4 regions of the Nonomuraea gerenzanensis genome follow, and region 2 is predicted to be linked to each of the others. Evidence: riboswitches for the same ligand, from Rfam matches in the RefSeq annotation. Region 2 holds a riboswitch; each other region holds the start of a gene.
What was found. A riboswitch is a leader RNA that binds a small molecule or an ion and turns the genes downstream of it on or off. The one in region 2 is predicted to bind cyclic di-AMP.
Positions count from the first base shown of each region.

Region 1: it holds a riboswitch for cyclic di-AMP, as region 2 does, so the genes downstream of both, LCN96_RS43765 (coiled-coil domain-containing protein) here and LCN96_RS30310 (glycoside hydrolase family 25 protein) in region 2, are expected to answer to the same signal.
Region 3: it holds a riboswitch for cyclic di-AMP, as region 2 does, so the genes downstream of both, LCN96_RS57265 (hypothetical protein) here and LCN96_RS30310 (glycoside hydrolase family 25 protein) in region 2, are expected to answer to the same signal.
Region 4: it holds a riboswitch for cyclic di-AMP, as region 2 does, so the genes downstream of both, LCN96_RS54965 (C40 family peptidase) here and LCN96_RS30310 (glycoside hydrolase family 25 protein) in region 2, are expected to answer to the same signal.

Region 1 covers NZ_CP084058.1:9,416,671-9,420,872, forward strand. Annotated here, with positions in the region: gene LCN96_RS43750 (TrpB-like pyridoxal phosphate-dependent enzyme) at 1-170, shown strand, start outside; gene LCN96_RS57550 (50S ribosomal protein bL37) at 247-324, opposite strand; gene LCN96_RS43755 (DeoR/GlpR family DNA-binding transcription regulator) at 470-1,249, shown strand; gene galT (galactose-1-phosphate uridylyltransferase) at 1,246-2,322, shown strand; cyclic di-AMP (ydaO/yuaA leader) riboswitch at 2,391-2,535, shown strand; gene LCN96_RS43765 (coiled-coil domain-containing protein) at 2,541-3,569, shown strand; gene LCN96_RS43770 (alpha/beta hydrolase family protein) at 3,566-4,202, opposite strand, start outside.
Region 2 covers NZ_CP084058.1:6,477,532-6,481,733, forward strand. Annotated here, with positions in the region: gene LCN96_RS30300 (DUF5317 family protein) at 210-755, shown strand; gene LCN96_RS30305 (DUF4383 domain-containing protein) at 1,086-1,532, shown strand; cyclic di-AMP (ydaO/yuaA leader) riboswitch at 1,757-1,897, shown strand; gene LCN96_RS30310 (glycoside hydrolase family 25 protein) at 1,909-2,679, shown strand; gene LCN96_RS30315 (dihydrofolate reductase family protein) at 2,789-3,355, shown strand; gene LCN96_RS30320 (Pr6Pr family membrane protein) at 3,449-4,105, shown strand.
Region 3 covers NZ_CP084058.1:10,074,618-10,078,819, reverse strand. Annotated here, with positions in the region: gene LCN96_RS46855 (rod shape-determining protein) at 1-688, opposite strand, end outside; gene LCN96_RS46850 (DUF5302 domain-containing protein) at 902-1,102, shown strand; cyclic di-AMP (ydaO/yuaA leader) riboswitch at 1,268-1,403, shown strand; gene LCN96_RS57265 (hypothetical protein) at 1,590-2,312, shown strand; gene LCN96_RS46840 (alpha/beta fold hydrolase) at 2,376-3,221, shown strand; gene LCN96_RS46835 (hypothetical protein) at 3,284-3,655, opposite strand; gene LCN96_RS46830 (roadblock/LC7 domain-containing protein) at 3,667-4,041, opposite strand; gene LCN96_RS46825 (hypothetical protein) at 4,071-4,202, opposite strand, start outside.
Region 4 covers NZ_CP084058.1:11,784,120-11,788,321, reverse strand. Annotated here, with positions in the region: gene LCN96_RS54975 (cytochrome P450) at 1-750, opposite strand, end outside; gene LCN96_RS54970 (LuxR C-terminal-related transcriptional regulator) at 980-1,192, shown strand; gene LCN96_RS54965 (C40 family peptidase) at 1,262-2,215, opposite strand; cyclic di-AMP (ydaO/yuaA leader) riboswitch at 2,315-2,466, opposite strand; gene LCN96_RS54960 (amino-acid N-acetyltransferase) at 2,733-3,314, shown strand; gene LCN96_RS54955 (RDD family protein) at 3,400-4,202, shown strand, end outside.

The DNA.
Region 1 (4,202 bases), 2.9 Mb from region 2:
AGGCGCTGCGTTGCAAGGAGAGCGGTGAGGAGAAGGTCATCCTGACCGCGCTGTGCGGTCACGGTCACTTCGATCTGGGCGCCTACGATCGGTATCTGGCGGGCGAGCTGGAGGACTACACGCTGCCCCAGGAGCGCATCGACCAGGCCCTGACCGAGCTGCCAGGCTGAACAAGGGGCGATCGGCCGAGCGCGAGTGACCCGCTGAAGGTGGATGGCCGCCCTCTCCCGCAAGGGCGGCCGCCCGTCATCGGGCCGTGGGCCGCTTGCCGTGGTTCGCCTTCTTCTTCTTGCGTGCCCTGCCCTTGCGTGCGCGCCTGGCCATAAGCTCGCCTCCGGTGAATCTCCGGTGATCGGTGAGCCCCCACCGTCCCCCGTCGCGCTGACCAGCGCAAGCGTTCCAGCGCTAACTAACATTCCCCAACAATTCCGTGTCATAATTTGGTGGAATCTGTTGGAAGGAGCGGGGCGTGCTCGCACAGCAGCGTCAGCAGGCGATTCTCGAACGCGTGCGCAGCAACGGCGGCGTCCGGGTGGCCGACCTCGTCCGCGAGCTCGGCGTCTCCGACATGACCATCCGTCGCGACCTCGAGGTGCTGGCCGAACGCGGGCTGCTGGAGAAGGTGCACGGCGGCGCGACCGCGCTCGGCCCCGGCTCGACCGAGGAGCCCGGGTTCACCGCCAAGTCCGCCCGGCAGCAGCAGGAGAAAGAGGCGATCGCGCGGCACGCCGCCACGCTGGTCCGTCCCGGCACGGCCGTGGCGCTGTCGGCGGGCACCACCACGTGGGCGCTGGCGCACCACCTGATCGGCGTGCCCGAGCTGACCGTGATCACCAACTCGATCCCGGTCGCCGACGTCTTCCACCGCAACCCGCGCGCCGACCGCACGGTCGTGCTGACCGGGGGCGTACGCACGCCGTCCGACGCCCTGGTGGGCCCCGTCGCCGTGGCCGCGATCCGCCGCCTGCACGTGGACACGCTCTTCCTGGGCGTGCACGGGATGAGCGTGCGCGCCGGGTTCACCACTCCGAACCTGCTGGAGTCCGAGACCGACAGGGAGCTGGTGACGGCCGCGACCCGGCTGGTCGTCCCCGCCGACCACACGAAGTGGAACACGGTCGGCATCAGCACCATCGCCGAGCTGAGCGAGGCCGACGTGGTCATCAGCGACGCGGGGTTGCCGGAGGACGCACGCACCGAGCTGGCCGAACGGGCCGGAGAACTGATCATCGCGGAGGGCACCCCTTGAAGCGCACCATCACCCATCTGGCCGACGGCCGGGAGCTGATCTACTTCGACCGGCGTGACGACGCCGACAGGAGCGCGATCGACCGGCGGACGCTCGGCCCCCGGCCGGTGGCGTCGGAGATGCGGTACGACCCGCTGACGGAGGAGTGGATCGCGATCGCCGGGCACCGGCAGACGCGCACGTTCCTGCCGACCGGCGGCACGGCCGAGTGCCCGCTGTGCCCCTCGTCCGACACCCGGTCGACGGAGATCCCCGCCCACGACTACGACGTGGTCGTGTTCGAGAACCGTTTTCCCTCCTTCTCCACAAATTTCGGGACTTATGAGGAGCCGGGCGGGCTGAGCGAGGTCCGTCCTGGCGTGGGGCGGTGCGAGGTGGTGTGCTTCACCTCCGATCACGACTCCTCCTTCTCCAAGCTCCCCGACTCCCAGGTGGAGCTGGTCATGGAGGCGTGGGCCGACCGTACGGCCGAGCTGTCCCAGATCGAGGGCGTGGAGCAGGTGTTCTGCTTCGAGAACCGGGGCGCCGAGATCGGCATCACGCTGGCCCATCCGCACGGCCAGATCTACGCCTACCCCTACGTCACCCCCAGGACCAAGCTGCAGCTCGCCGCCGCCGGCCGCTACACCAAGGGCAACCTGTTCGCCGACGTGCTGGCCGCCGAGCGGGAGGCGGGCACGCGGGTGGTGGCGAGCAACGAGCTGTGGACCGCGTTCGTGCCGGCCGCCGCGCGCTGGCCGTTCGAGGTGCACGTGTATCCGCACCGGCAGGTGCCCGACCTTGCGGCGCTGACGGAGGAGGAGCGGGCGGCGTTCGCACCCCTCTACACCTCCGTGCTGCGCGCGTTCGACGGATTGTTCGACATGGTGATGCCGTACATCTCCGCCTGGCACCAGGCGCCGGTGCGGGCGGGCAGGGAGCTGGGATACCTGCACCTGGAGCTGTTCAGCATCAGGCGGGCGGCGAACAAGCTCAAGTTCCTGGCCGGCTCGGAGTCCGCGATGGGCGCCTTCGTGAACGACGTTCTGCCGGAAGAGGCGGCCCGGCTGATTCGATCACAGATTGATCACTAATAGATTTCTACTTAAGGTCGCATGACCCGTGATCTACCACTAATATCCCCATATGCATCGGCCGTAACGGTCGTAGTACGCCTAATCCCGGGCGCCTCGCCCGGGAGCCGGGGACCCAAACCGCACCTGGGGTGAATCCGCTACGGCGGTAGGGAATCGCACCTCCCATGCCCGAACCCGTCAGCTAACCCGGCCGGCAGAGGGAGAGGAACATCTACGTGGCGGCTTCGTCCCCCGCGATTCTTGCCATCGGCCTCATCACCGCCACCGCCGTCACCCTGTCGGCGTCCCCCGCCACCGCCATGCCGGCGACATCCGCCACCGCCGCCGCCCTGTCGGCGGCATCCGCCACCGCCGCCGCCACCGCCGCAGCAGCGCCCAAGCCGACGGAGTCCGAGCTCCGCGCCCAGCTCAAGCAGCTCAACAGCAAGGTCGACAAGCTCATCGAGCAGTACAACCTCAAGCGCGTCGAGCTGGCCAAGGCCCAGGACGCCGCCAAGGCCGCCGCGGCCAGGGCGGCAGCGGCGGAGCAGACGCTGGCCGCCGCCGAGCAGCGAGTCGCCGACATCGCCCGCCTGCGTTACCAGAACGGCGACCCCTCCGCGCTGCCGGGCTTCATGCTCCCGACGGACGCCGGCACCGCGGCCCTGCTCGAACAGCTCACCGCCGAGCAGCAAGCACTCGTCGCGACCGTGGCCAAGGCCCGCGACGACAAGAAGAAGGCCAGCGAGGAGGCCGCCGCGCTGACCGAGCGGATCAAGTCGGACGCCGCCAAGGTGGACGAGCAGCGCGACGAGGCCGAGGACGTCATCGACGACATCAAGGACAAGCTCCAAGACCTCGTCCCGTTCGGGACGGGCCGCAACGCCAACGGCACCTGGGCCCCCGAGCTGCCCACCGGCTCCGACAACATCACCGCCCGGACCCGGCTGATGAAGGCCCAGGTGGAGAAGAACTTCTCGCTGCCGTTCACGGTCGGCTGCTTCCGCTCGGGCTCCAGCGGCGAGCATCCGCTCGGCCGGGCCTGCGACTTCATGATGAGCACGGGCGGCTCGATGCCCTCGGCCGCCAACAGCGCGCTCGGCGACCGGATCGCGGCCTGGGCGATCGCCAACAAGGACAAGCTCGGCGTGAAGTACGTGATCTGGAAGCAGCGCATCAACCAGGGCTCCGGGTGGCGGGCGATGTCGGACCGCGGCAGCGTCACCGAGAACCACTTCGACCACGTGCACATCTCGATGAACTAGGACGCCCCGCACGCCGAGGGACAGAACCTGGCCTCCGGGTGACGCGACGACGGCTCGTCCAGGATCGGCTGCCGCTGCCCCTTCAGGTGCCGGTCGAGGAAGGCGGCCACGTACGTGCGGGTCAGCTCGGCGGCGCGCTGCGCGGGCAGGGTGCCGTAGGCGGGCGTGACCCCGAGCGAGCCCTGCAGCAGCGGCCCGTCGGTGAACGACTGGTGCTCCGCCCCCGTCAGCACGATCCACCGCTTCCACCCGCTCAGCAGCTTCCAGTCACGCTCCCAGGACGGGTCCCGGCCGCCGGGCACGTGCTGCGGCGTGCCCAGGAACAGGAACGGCCGGGAGAACCCGCTCTTCGGGATGCGGGCGTAGGTGGTGCCGTCCATGTCGATCCCCGCGCGGATGCGCGGGTCCCGCAGCATGGACGCGACGGCGCCGGCCCCGCCGATCGACTGGCCGACCATGGCGGTCCTGGAGCGGTCGAGCACCCCGGCGCCGTCCCACTCCGACGGCAGCCGGTCCAGCACGAACGACACGTCCGCCGCCCGGCCCAGGACCACGCCCGTGCCGAAGCCGGGGTCGGCGTCGCTGTCGCACGCCAGGCACTCCGCGACCGTCCCGTCGGCCAGGGTGGTGGCG
Region 2 (4,202 bases):
CAGCGGACTTCGTCCAGCCCGGTGACGGGGTCGCGGTCCTCGTCCATGAGTGGCCATCTCGCCCGACGAGACCGATGGTTCCGGACGTCGAAGGGCCGGTTCTGGCGCCTTGGCATTCCTCCGTGGGCTGAAGCAGATCTGAAGCCGTCGTGACACACCCGGCTGGTTGACTCCGGCGCAGGCAGCAGGTGGTGACGGAAGGGGCTGGGGTGCCTGGGTTTCTCGTGCTCGCGGCGGTGCCGGTCGTCGCCGGAGTCGCCGTCGGCCGCCTGCGGGGCGGTTGCCTGGTGGGCATCGCGGGCGGTTTTCGGGCGTACTGGCTGCTGTGGCTGGCGGTCGCGGTCCAGGCCGTGCACGCCTACGTGGTGGACGCCGCGCCGCTCCTCGTCCTGACCTTCGCCATCGTCCTGGTGTGGCTGGCGGTCAACTTCCCGCGCTTCTCGCCGCGGATGCGCCGGGCCGCCGTGCTCGTCCTGGCCGGGGCCGCGATGAACGGGCTGGCCATCGCGCTGAACGGGGCCATGCCGTACTCGGCTTGGGCGGCGGAGGTCATCGGGCTGCCGCCCGGCAGTGCCACGGCCAAGAACGAGCCGGCCTCGTCCGGCACGCAGCTGCTCTTCCTGGCCGACATCATTCCGATCCCCGGCCTGCGGAAGATCGTCAGCTTGGGCGATGTCGTCCTCTCGGTCGGCACCGCTCTGCTCATCGCCGCCGCGATGCGGCGGCATCCCGACACGAAAGGTCGTTCGTCATGAAGCGCGTCAAGAACTCGCCCAGGATCGCCCAGGCGGTGTGCGCGTTGTTCGCGCTCGCCACGTTGCTCTACACCGTGGGGGCGCCCTGGGACTCGCACTGACTGCATCCGCCGCCGGCCTGGGGTGAGGACGGCGGCCCGGGGCGGGTCGTCGGTGAGCACGTGCGAGGGCAGGAGAGCGGCCGCTGTCGTGAACGACGCAGCGGAGCGGCTCGCGATCGCCAAGTGGCCGCTGTCGCAGGCGATGCCGCAGACAGCCGTTACTCACAAGTGCCGACTGACTTGGCATCTGAGGGTAGAAGGGGGGTCCACCTAGCAAGGGAGGTCCACGATGGACACCCCGCACACCCCCACCGCCCGCACACCCCTGCAGCTCGCCGCCCTCATCGTCGGTGCGGCATTCCTGCTGGTCGGGGTGCTGGGCTTCATCCCCGGCATCACCACTGACTACGACGAGCTGCAGTTCGCCGGCCACGAGTCCGGCGCGCACCTGCTCGGCGTCTTCCAGGTATCGATCCTGCACAACATCGTCCACCTGTTGTTCGGCATCGTCGGCGTCCTGCTCGCCCGGACCTGGAGCGGCGCGCGCAACTTCCTCATCGGCGGAGGCGTGATCTACCTGCTGCTGTGGATCTACGGCCTGCTGGTCGGGCATGACACGCCGGCCAACTTCGTCCCGCTGAACACTGCCGACAACTGGCTGCACCTGGGGCTGGGCATCGTCATGATCGCCCTCGGCCTGGTCCTGAGCCGCCGCCGCGTCACCGCGGAGCGCTGACCCCGGGGACGGCGGAAAGTTTTACCCAGCCGCGGATCGCCGACTGGGACGGCGATGAAGGCCCCCACCCCCAGGGGACCTTCTTTGCCATATTTGCACCGCTTTTGGGGTGATATGTACCTTCGATAGGCAGGCAACGCACGTACTGACGCGTTCGTGTCAGGTCGTCGCCTGCACTGTCGACCGGACCGAGCGCCGTTCCCGCCGGCTCTGACCGCGAGAACGACGCCCGGCCGCCGAATCCGCATGACCCGCGGAACCGGGGACCCAATCTTTCCGGGGTGAATCGGGCGCACGCCGCGCCCGTAGGGCACTTCCAGGCCCGAACCCGTCAGCTAACCCGGTAGGCGGCATGGAAGCAAGGAGTCATCCCCTCATGCCCAAGCCCCGGCTTGCCACCACCCTGAAGAACCAGCTCACCGAGCGCTGCGCGCTGGCCGTCGGCGGCGCGATCCTGGCGGGCGCCACCGCCCTGACCGGCGTGGCCGGCACGGCGCTGGCCTCGTCCGCCGGCCACGTCACCCAGCACGAGACCCCGCAGGGATCCCAGCAGGGGGCCCGCTCGCTCTCCTACGGCCTGGACATCTCCAACTACGAGCCGCTCTACGACTGGAACGCCAGCTCGGCCCAGTTCGGCATCGTCAAGGCCACGGAGGGCACCGAGTTCCGCGACGCCTCGTTCGCCAGGAACTGGCGGGAGCTGGGCGCCAAGGGCATCGTGCGCGGCGCCTACCACTACGGCCACCCCGGCAACGACCCCATCGCCGAGGCCGACCACTTCCTGTCCGTGGTGAACGCGCAGCCCGCCGAGCCCGGCGATCTGCTGGTCCTGGACCTGGAGACGGCCGACGACCGGTCCGTCGAGCAGGTGAACGCCTGGGCCAAGGCGTGGCTGGCCCACGTCAAGGCCAGGACCGGGGTCACCCCGATGTTCTACAGCGGCTGGAACTTCGCCGACACCTACGGCAAGGGCCTGGCCGACTACCCGCTCTGGGTGGCGCACTACGGTAAGGCCAAGGGCATGATCACCCCGCCCGCCGACTGGAAGTCCTGGACGATCCACCAGTACACCGACTCCCCGATCGACCAGAACGTCTCCTCTCTGAGCCCCGACGAGCTGCGCGACCTGGGCAGGCGCACCGCCTGAGGCGCGGCCTGCGTGGCCGCGCCGAGAAGTGCCGCCGGTGATGTCGAGACGGCGCGCCCGGCTCCGACCTCCTCCTGAGAGCACCGATCGAGACGGAGGAGGGCTCACGATGAGCAAGGTGGTGCTGGACGTGTCGGTGTCCCTGGACGGTTTCACGACCGGGCCGGACGTCCGGGAGGACGAGCCCATGGGCGACGGCGGCGAACGGCTGCACGAGTGGATGGGCGGCGGCGGGATCGACGAGGTGGTCCGCCGCCAGGTGGACGAGGCGGTGGGGGCCACGGTCATCGGGCGGCGCACGTTCGACCTGGGTCTGCGTCCGTGGGGCGGCACTCCGTGGGCCGGCGTGCCGAGCTTCGTGGTCACCCACCGGACCAGGCAGGACCTTCTCGGGGACAACGGCGGGACGTTCGCGTTCGACGGGCTGGAGGCGGCGGTCCGGCGTGCCGGGGACGCGGCCGGGGGCAAGGACGTCCTGGTGCTGGGTGCGGGCGTCGCCCGGCAGTTGCTCGCGGCGGGGTTGCTCGACGAGGTGTGGCTGCACCTGGTTCCGGTGCTGCTCGGCGGGGGCACGCCGCTGTTCGGCGGCGAACGGGCCGAGCTGGTCCCGGTCGGGGAGCCGGGCACAGGCGACGCGCTCGTGACTCATTTGCGCTACCGCGTCGCCCGCCCCTGAAGCCCTACCGCGTCGCCCGCCCTCGAAGCCCGGATCTGCGGAGAATCGCCGCCTGGTGGGCGCTTCCGGCGCTAACGTGATCTTGTGGCGGACATGCGTGAGGGACGGCTGACGGCGTGGCGGCTCCTGCTGGTCGCGGCAACCGTGACGGGCCTGGTGTGCCTGACGTCGTCGATCGGCCGCCCATGGGCCTACTTCACGGTCCAGAGCAACGTCATGCTGGCGCTCTACTACGGCTGGCGGGTGGCCGCGGGCCGCAGGAGGCCCGCCTCCGCCGCAGTCAAGGGCGCGGTGACGCTGTACCTGCTGGTCACCTGCCTGGTCAACTACGTCTCGCGCGATCTGGAGAACCCGCTGGCGCTGCTGGACGGGGGCGGCGCGCGCGGATGGGGCAACTTCCTGCTGCACTACGTGACGCCGCTCATGGCGGTGACCGACTGGATCGCGTTCGACCGGGGAAGCCGGGCGCGGTGGGCGGCGCCGTTCGCCTGGCTGGGGTATCCGCTGCTGTACGGCGCGTTCGTGCTGCTCGCCGCCCCCAACCTGCCGCGCCGCTACGTCTACCCGTTCCTGAACGTGGAACGGCTGGGCTGGCCGACGGTGGCGTCGGTGGCCGCCGGCGTGCTGGCCGCCTTCGTGGTGCTGGGGTACGCCCTGCTCGGCCTGCGCCGGCTCACCACCCCCAAGGCGGGGGTCGGGGATGCCCGGCCCGCTCCCCATGTCCCAGAGGTGCCGCGCCCGCGGGCGTGAGGCCGAGCCGCAGGCCGGTCTCGTTCTGACTACCGGGCACCGCCGTCATGCAGCCGGTCGTCAGCGCTGGCGCGAGGGTGGCACTGCCGCTCCCACC
Region 3 (4,202 bases), 3.6 Mb from region 2:
CGGGCAGCGTGAGCTGCCGCTCGCGGCCCGTTTCCGGGTCGCGGGCCCGCACCATGACCTCGCCGTCGTGCGCGTGCCGCTTGGCCGCCTCGGCCTCGCGGTCGTCGAGCTGCAGCCCGTGCTCCCGCTCCACGAAGCGCACGATCGCCCGGTTCACGGCCTGCCCGCCGTACGGCACCGAGCCGGTCGCCACCACGGACTCGCCCGACAGCACGGCGATCCGCGCGGCGTCGCGGCCGATGTCGATCACCATGTGGCCGGTGTGCCCGCCGCGCGACATGCCCGCGCCGAGCGCGGCCGCCAGCGCGTGCGGGACCAGGTGCACGATCCTGGCGTCCGCCTCGTACGCGATGTCCTGCAGCGCCTCGCGGTCGATCGCCGTGGAGTCGGGCGGCAGCGCCATGACCAGGCGCGGCCTGGCGTACGGGTGCCAGTGCACCTTGCGCAGGAAGTGCCGGATCATGCGCCGGGCCAGCTCGGCGTCGGCCGGCAGCCCGCCGCTGACCGGCCAGTGCGTGCGCCCGCCGGTCTCGTCGGCGGCCTCCGCGCCGTATCCGACGATCTTGCCCGTGCGGTCGTCGCACATGACGACGGAGGGCTCGTCGAGCACGATTCCCTTGCGTTTGACGTAGATCCGCGTGCTCGCCGCCCCAAGATCCATCGCCAGGTCACGACCGAGGAGTCTCATCGTGGGATCCATATCCGCACCTGTCCCAACCCAACACCACGAACGGAGCGGATCCCCTTTACCCGGTGTGTACGGGGACCGTGATCGACGTCGCCCGCCCGGTCCCGGCCCGGGCTTCCGGTTGCGGGCCTTCACTTGCGCGCAGGCCCGGTTTCGCGTCATAAGCGGTCCCGTGCGAAGCTGTGAACTGTCCCCAACACCATGGAGGTCCTCATGGCGGATACACCGGAGCCGGAAGTCAGCGAAACTCCCGAGGACGAGCTGAAGCGCAAGTTCCGCGAGGCACTGGAGCGCAAGCGCAACCAGCACGCGGGATCGGGCGCCGGTGGCAGGGGCGGCGACCCATCGAAGATCCACGGGGCGCACGGTCCGGCTGCGAGTAAAAGATCGTTCAGGCGCAAGAGCGGCGGCTGAGGCTGACATTCTGGCGGGGGTACGGCATGCCGTGCCCCCTTTTTTCTTCCCGAACGCAGGTAGATCTTTATGGTGATTCATGGCGAATCGTTTGCAGATGTCCGATTCCGTGGCTAAGGTAATCGCCATTACCAGCCGGTGACCTAGTCCTTACCCCAGAGGGACGACCGGTTGGCGCCGAATCCCGAACCCTCGGGAACCGGGGAACCACCTTTGTTGGGGTGAATCCGGCGCTGTGCCGGTAGGGCATCTCCACGCCCGAACCCGTCAGCTAACCCGGTAGGCGTGATGGAGAGGACAAGCTACCCCATGCACCAGCGCGTCGTACCCCCGGACCGCTACCTGCCGGCCGCCTGCTGAGCGGCCCCCTTCCCCGAAGACTCGTATCTTGCGCTTCGCGTAGCGATATCGCGGAGTTCTGCTCCGCCGCGCCCTTTTTTCCGTGAGTGCAACCTCCCTGTCCCCCAGTGAAGGGTTTTGCTGCTTCATGTCTGCCCGTTTTGGCCTGCGTTCCCTCGCCGTGCTCACCGCCTCCACCGTCGGAGCGCTGACCATCGCCGGCACGGCCGCCCATGCCGACTCCGACACCGACACCGGCCAGAAGATTTTGCTCAAGGGCTCGACCACGGCTTCGTACTTCTGGGACGACGCCTCCGGCCGCGCCGGTGACACGGGCCTGCCGGCCAGCGGCAAGCCGATGCAGAAGGGGCTGGCGGCGAGCCCGAGCTGGCCGCTGCTGACCGAGGGTTACGTGGTGTACAAGGGCAAGAAGATGCCCTTCTTCGTGGGTGACCGCGGGCCGGGCGCGCCCTCCAACCGCGGCATCATGCTGGACCTCGACGCCAAGACGTTCGCCGAGCTGACCGGCGGCGAGTTCAACCCCAGCACGCTGGGCGTGGACGGCGTCGGCGGCCAGGGGCACATCGAGGTCGACTACGTCATCACCAAGTGGGGTGCCGGGGTGGGCAAGAAGAACCACCCCGTGCCGTTCTCCACCGGCGCCTGGTCCCGGCGCGACCCGAACCCCGCGACCCCGCCGCAGTCTGAGGAGGAGTCCGCCGCCGCGAACGACCAGCTCCTCGACGCCCCCGTGGGCGAGGCGAAGGAGTCGGGCGTGGTCGGCGGCGCGCTGACGGCGGGCGTCCTGTCGATGGCGGGCGGCGGCGTGGTGCTCGGCGGCGAGCGCCTGCGCGCCCTCCTCGTGCGCTGACCCCGGCGCTTCTCAAGCGCCGGCGCTTTACGAGGAGCCGACCAGAATGTCATTCTGGTCGGCGTGACCACCCGCGCAGCCGCGAACGGCATCGAAATCGCCTACGAGAGCTTCGGCTCACCCACGGGCCGTCCCCTGCTCCTCATCATGGGACTCGGCGCCCAGCTCATCCAGTGGGACGAGGGGCTCTGCGAGCTCCTCGCCGAGCAGGGACACCACGTCGTACGGTTCGACAACCGCGACGCGGGCCTGTCCACCCACTTCCACGACCACGGCGTGCCCGCGACGGGCGCGGCACCGCCGTACCTGCTGGACGACCTGGCCGACGACACCGCGGCCCTCATGGACGTGCTCGGCTGGACGGCGGCGCACATCGTGGGCGCCTCCATGGGCGGGATGATCGCCCAGACGCTGGCCATCCGGCACCCCGAGCGGGTGCTGACCCTGACCTCGATCATGTCCACGCCCGGCCCGTCGGTGGCCCCGCCCACGGAGGCCGCCGCGGCGATCCTGATGGGCAGGCCGGCCCAGGGCCGCGAGGCGGTGCTGGAGCAGGCGGTACGGACCTGGTCCACGATCGGGTCGCCGGGCTACGAGCTGGACCAGGAACGGATCAGGGCGATGGCCGGGCTGGCCTACGACCGCTGCTTCGACCCGGCGGGCACGGCCAGGCAGCTCGCCGCGATCATGGCGTCGGGCGACCGTACGGAGCTGCTCGCCCAGGTCGCGGTGCCCACGCTGGTGCTGCACGGGGAGGCGGATCCGCTCGTCCCGGTGGTGGGCGGCCGGGCCACGGCCGCGGCGATCCCGGGGGCGCGGCTGGTGACGTATCCGGGGATGGGGCACGACCTGCCGCGCGAGCTGTGGCCGAGCTTCGTCGCCGAGATCACCAAGCTGACCTCGGCCTGACGGCGACGAGGCCGACGCCGCCGGTGGCCCGGCCCCCCAAGGGCGGGCCACCGGAACGGGCGTCAGACCTCCAGCTTCTCCTCGATGCCTCGGAGCTGATGGCGGGCCAGGGCCAGGTTGCCGCGGTTGCGGTCGAGCGCCAGGTACAGGAACAGCCCCTTGCCGCTGCGCCCGGTGATCGGCCGGATGATGTGGTACTGGCCGCTGAGCGTGATGAGGATGTCCTCGATGGCGTCCTTGAGCCCCAGCGAGTCCATCGTGCGCAGCTTGGCCTTGACCACCTCCGTGTTGCCGGCCGCGGCGACCTGGAGGTCCAGGTCCTTGGAGCCGCCGAGCGCGCCGAGCGCCATGCCGCTGCCGTGGTCGACGATGGCGGCCCCGATGGAGCCGTCGATGGTCATCATCTCCTTGAGCGACACGTCCATGCCGGCCATGTTCTCTCCTCTCATCGTTGACGAGCTGCGACGGCGGCCACGCTGGCAGCCGTCTTCCTGCCCTCCAGCCGCAGCAGCCCGACGTTCGCGCCGGGCCCGGCCAGGACTGTGAGGACGATGGTGGGGCCGGCGGCGTAGAACGCCGTGAACCCGGCCGTGCCGGAGATGAGCGTCTCCTCCAGTGCCCCCTGGCCGGAGATGACGAGCATGCGCCGGCTCATCGCGAGCAGCGCCGCCGACAGCGCCGCCGCCTGCTCGCCGGCCTTCCCGGGCAGGTCGCAGGCCAGTTGCAGGCCGTCGACGGTGCACGCGACGCTCCCCTGGACGTCCGGGGTGCGCTCGCGCAGGAGCGCCATCTCCTCCAGAACCTCTTGTCCCAGCTCCACGGGTGGCCTCCTCCTGAGTGAGGGGAACCTCACGACAGCTCCTCGAGCGCCTTCTTCAGCCGCATCAGCAGCGCCAGATCGGTCGGATCGCCCGTCACGGGCGGGCCCAGCGGCTGGGCCCGCGCCGCCGGGTCGTGCGGCGGACGCTCGCGCGGCGTCCG
Region 4 (4,202 bases), 5.3 Mb from region 2:
CTCCGGCAGCAGCCCGTGCCGCAGCAGGGCCGGCACGCCGTTGGCGATGAGGTTCACGGTCGTCTCGTGGCCGGCCACGAGCAGCAGCACGCAGGTGGCCAGCAGCTCGGCCTCGGTGAGCTCCTGGACGCGGGTCAGGGCGCTCAGCAGGTCGTCGCCGGGCCGCTCCCGCCTGAGCGCGGCCAGCTCACGGAAGTAGTCGCCGAACTCCTTTCTGGCCCGCCCGGTTTCCGATAAGAGGTCTGCTGTAAGCATCGGGTCAAGGCCGCGCGCCAGCTTCTCGCTCCAGCCGCGAAAGCGTTCGTGGTCCTCGGCGGGCACCCCGAGCATCTCGCTGATCACCATGACGGGCAGCGGGTAGGCCAGCCCGGACACCAGGTCGGCCTCCTCGGGTAGCGCGCGGATCAGCGAGGCGGCGATCGACTCCACGCGCGGGCGCAGCCGTTCGACCATGCGCGGGGTGAACGCCCTGCTCACCAGGGCGCGCAGCCTCGTGTGGTCGGGCGGGTCCAGCCACAGGAACGAGGCGGTGGGCTGACCTGGGTCTCCGCTGTCCTGGCCGCGCGGGCCGCGGCCGAAGCGCGGATCGCGCAGCAGGGTCGAGCAGAGCTCGTGGGTGGTGGCGACGAGCAGGCCCGCGCGCGTACGGAAGAGGGCGCCGCGCGTGCTCAGCTCGCGATAACGGGAGTAAGGATCACGCAGAAATGCCCGATCGAACGGATCAAAACCCAGGACGTCAGCCGGGCTCAAAACCGCTGGATCCGGAGGGCCGGAAGGCTCCATGAGATCGTTTATCCCGAGCTGATCGGTGCCGACATATCGCGAGTAGGTCACATATATCGGATCATGTCAATAGCGCTCGTCAAGAGCAGAGATTGTCATGCTTGACGACCTTTCCAGGATGCGTTTACGGTCTGCGAGGAGCGACTTCGGCCCGGTCCCGAGGCCCAAGTTCACCTGTTGGGGGGGAGGGCTCCCGATGGATGTGCTCACAGAAGGTGTTGAGCTGACCCATGCGGATCTTGCGTTACTGGCGGAGCTGGCCAAGGGGGTCACGGTCGACCGGGTGGGCAGACGGCTGGATATCAGCGGGCGCACCGTGCGCCGGAGATTACGCGGCATCTGTGACCGCATAGGCGTCGCCACGGCGATCGAGGCCGTGGCGTGGGCGGCGCGCCGCCAGCTGATCTAGCGGCGGGTGCCCAGGGGGAGGGGCGCCGGTGGGCGGTCAGCCGGCGATGCGGACCGCTCCGGTGGGCGGTCAGTCGGCGATGCGGACCGCTCCGGCGAACGGCCTGTTGGCGATCGAGGCGATCCGCACGACGTCTCCGGTCTGCGGCGCGTGCACCATCATCCCGCCGCCGAGGTAGATGCCCACGTGGTGCAGGTCGTTGTAGAAGAACACCAGGTCGCCCGGGCGCAGCTCCTCGCGCGAGATGTGCCTGCCCGCGGTCCACTGGCTGCCGGTGTAGTGCGGCAGTGAGATGCCGACCTTCTGGTAGGCCGCCATGACGAGGCCGGAGCAGTCGTAGGAGCTGGGCCCCTCGGCGCCCCAGACGTACGGCTTGAGCTGCTGCGTCAGCGCCCACCGCGCCGCCTGTGCCGCCTTGCCGCTGCCGACGATGGGCAGGTTGACGCGCTGCGCCCGCGTACCGGGCCGGCCGGCCTCGCCCAGCGCCCGCCTGAACAGGTTGCTCTCGACCTTGGTGACCAGCTTGGTGATCTTGTCGCGCTTGCCGTCGAGCTCGCCGACGATCTTCTGCACCTCGTCGATGCGTGACTTGGCGCCGGCCCTGGCCCGCTCGGCGGCCTCCCTGGCCGCCGTGACCTGGTTGACCTCGGCGCCCTGCTGCTGCTCCAGCACGTCCATGGTGGCGGCGCGGTCGAGGAAGGTGTCGGGGTCGCCGGAGGTGGCGAAGGCCAGCATCCGGTTCATGCCGCCGGTCATGTAGGCGTTCTGCGCCAGCAGCGCGGCCTTGGCGCGCTTGGCCTCCAGGTCGGCCTCACTGGTCGCCAGCGTCTTCTGTGCGGCGTCGGCGGCCTTCTTGGCGGTCTTGAGCTTCTCCCGCTGGCCGTTGTACTCCTCGGTCAGCGTCTCGATCTCGGTGTGCATCTTCTCGACCTGCTTGGCCAGGTCCTGGAGCGAGGGCTCTGGGTCCGCGGACGCCGGGGTGACGGGAATGGCTATCAGGAGCGCGGCCACTGTGAAACTCACCACACCGCCGAGGCGGCGTGATCGCCCGAGACGCCCCTGAGGGCGGGCCTGCCTGCCCGCCGCCTGCTCTCCGCCGTGACGCGTGCGCTTCACCAACCAAGCTCCCTTCCTCTACGCCGACCGGGTTAGCTGACGGGTTCGGGCCGGAGCAGCCCTACCGAACAACTCGGATTCACCCCGAATGGCGGGCGATGGGGGTCGCCGCCGGTGGGTCCCCGGCTCCCCTCGCGGGGATTGGGCGTGTCCCGCGCGCGCGACACGCGGGGAACATCGTCGCTGGACACTAATGCACTCCGAGTTCGTGCTCAACCGGAACTGCCGAGTTCATAGAGGTTTCACAACCGAAGGGTCACAAGGTGATCTCGTGCCTGACCGGGCAGAACGAGCTTTATGTCCCGTTCGTTGCTGCTTCTGCCAGATGGGGAGAGCGTGCTCGGCTGGCCACCGGATGTAACAGGATGGGGCGAGACATGGGAGTTAGGTCTGAGCCGTAATGACATCTGTACTCTGGAGAGCCATGGAGCAGGTGGCCGAACTGGCGACGTCCGAGACCCAGCCCGAGAGCGCGGTCGTGGTCCGGCGTGCCCGCACGCCCGATGTCCGGGTGATCAGGCGGCTGGTGGACACCTATGCGGGCGCGGGCCCGCGGCTTCTGGAGAAGGCCACGGTGACCCTGTACGAGGACGTGCAGGAGTTCTGGGTGGCCGAGAGGGGCGGGCAGGTTGTCGGCTGTGGCGCGCTCCACGTGTTGTGGGAGGACCTCGCGGAGGTCCGCACCGTGGCCGTGGATCCGGCGTGCCGCGGCATGGGCGTCGGCCATCGGATCGTCTCGGCGCTGATACAGCACGCGAAGGATCTGGGTCTGCGACGTGTATTCTGTCTGACTTTTGAGGTCGACTTCTTCGCGAGACACGGCTTTCGCTCGATTCAGGGCACACCGGTCTCACCAGAGGTGTACGCCGAACTCCTGGCCTCGTACGACGAGGGCGTGGCGGAGTTCCTCGACCTGGAACACGTCAAACCGAACACCCTGGGCAACACCCGCATGCTGCTCCATCTGACATCGGGTGACGCGGACCTTGACCAGATGGAAAGGTGATTGTTGATACCTATGTCGATACGTTGGGCAGCACAGGCATGTGTCCTGACACGTGCCACATGCGCACTCGAAGCGAGGTGACACGGTGAGCACCGGACAGCCGCCGTATCCACAGGACGAATCCGGCGAGAATCCCCCTTACGGGCAGCACAACGCGGGCCGCCACCCTGGCGAGCCCGACCCGGACGTGACTGTGGTCGGCTACCGGGCGGACGACGCCTACGGCCAGCAGCCCCCATACGGCCAGCAGCAGGGCCATGGGCAGCAGCAGGGCTACGGCCAGCAGCCCCAGTACGGCCAGCAGCAGCAAGGCTACGGCCAGCAGGGCTACGACCAGCAGCAGCAGTACGGTCAGCAGCAGGGTTACGGTCAGCAACAGCAGTCGCAGCCCGGCTACGGCCAGCAAGGACAGTACGGCCAGCAGCAGGGCTACGGTCAGCAGCAGCAGTCGCAGCCCGGCTACGGCCAGCAGCAATACAGCGACCAGCAGGGCTACGGCCAGCAGCAGGGCTACGGCGACCAGCAGCAGCAGTACGGCCAGCAGGGCTACGGCCAGCAACCGCAGTCCGGCCAGCAGTCCGCCTACGGCCAGCAGCCGCAGTCCCAGCCCGGATACGGCCAGCAGCAGGGTTACGGTCAGCAGCAGCAGTCGCAGCCGGATTACGGCCAGCAGGCCCAGTACGGTCAGCAGCCGCAGTCCCAGCCGGGCTACGGCCAGCAGGGCTACGACCAGCAGCAGCAGTACGGCCAGCAGGGTTACGGTCAGCAGCAGCAGTCGCAGCCGGATTACGGCCAGCAGGCCCAGTACGGTCAGCAGCCGCAGTCCCAGCCGGGCTACGGCCAGCAGGGCTACGACCAGCAGCAGCAGTACGGCCAGCAGGGTTACGG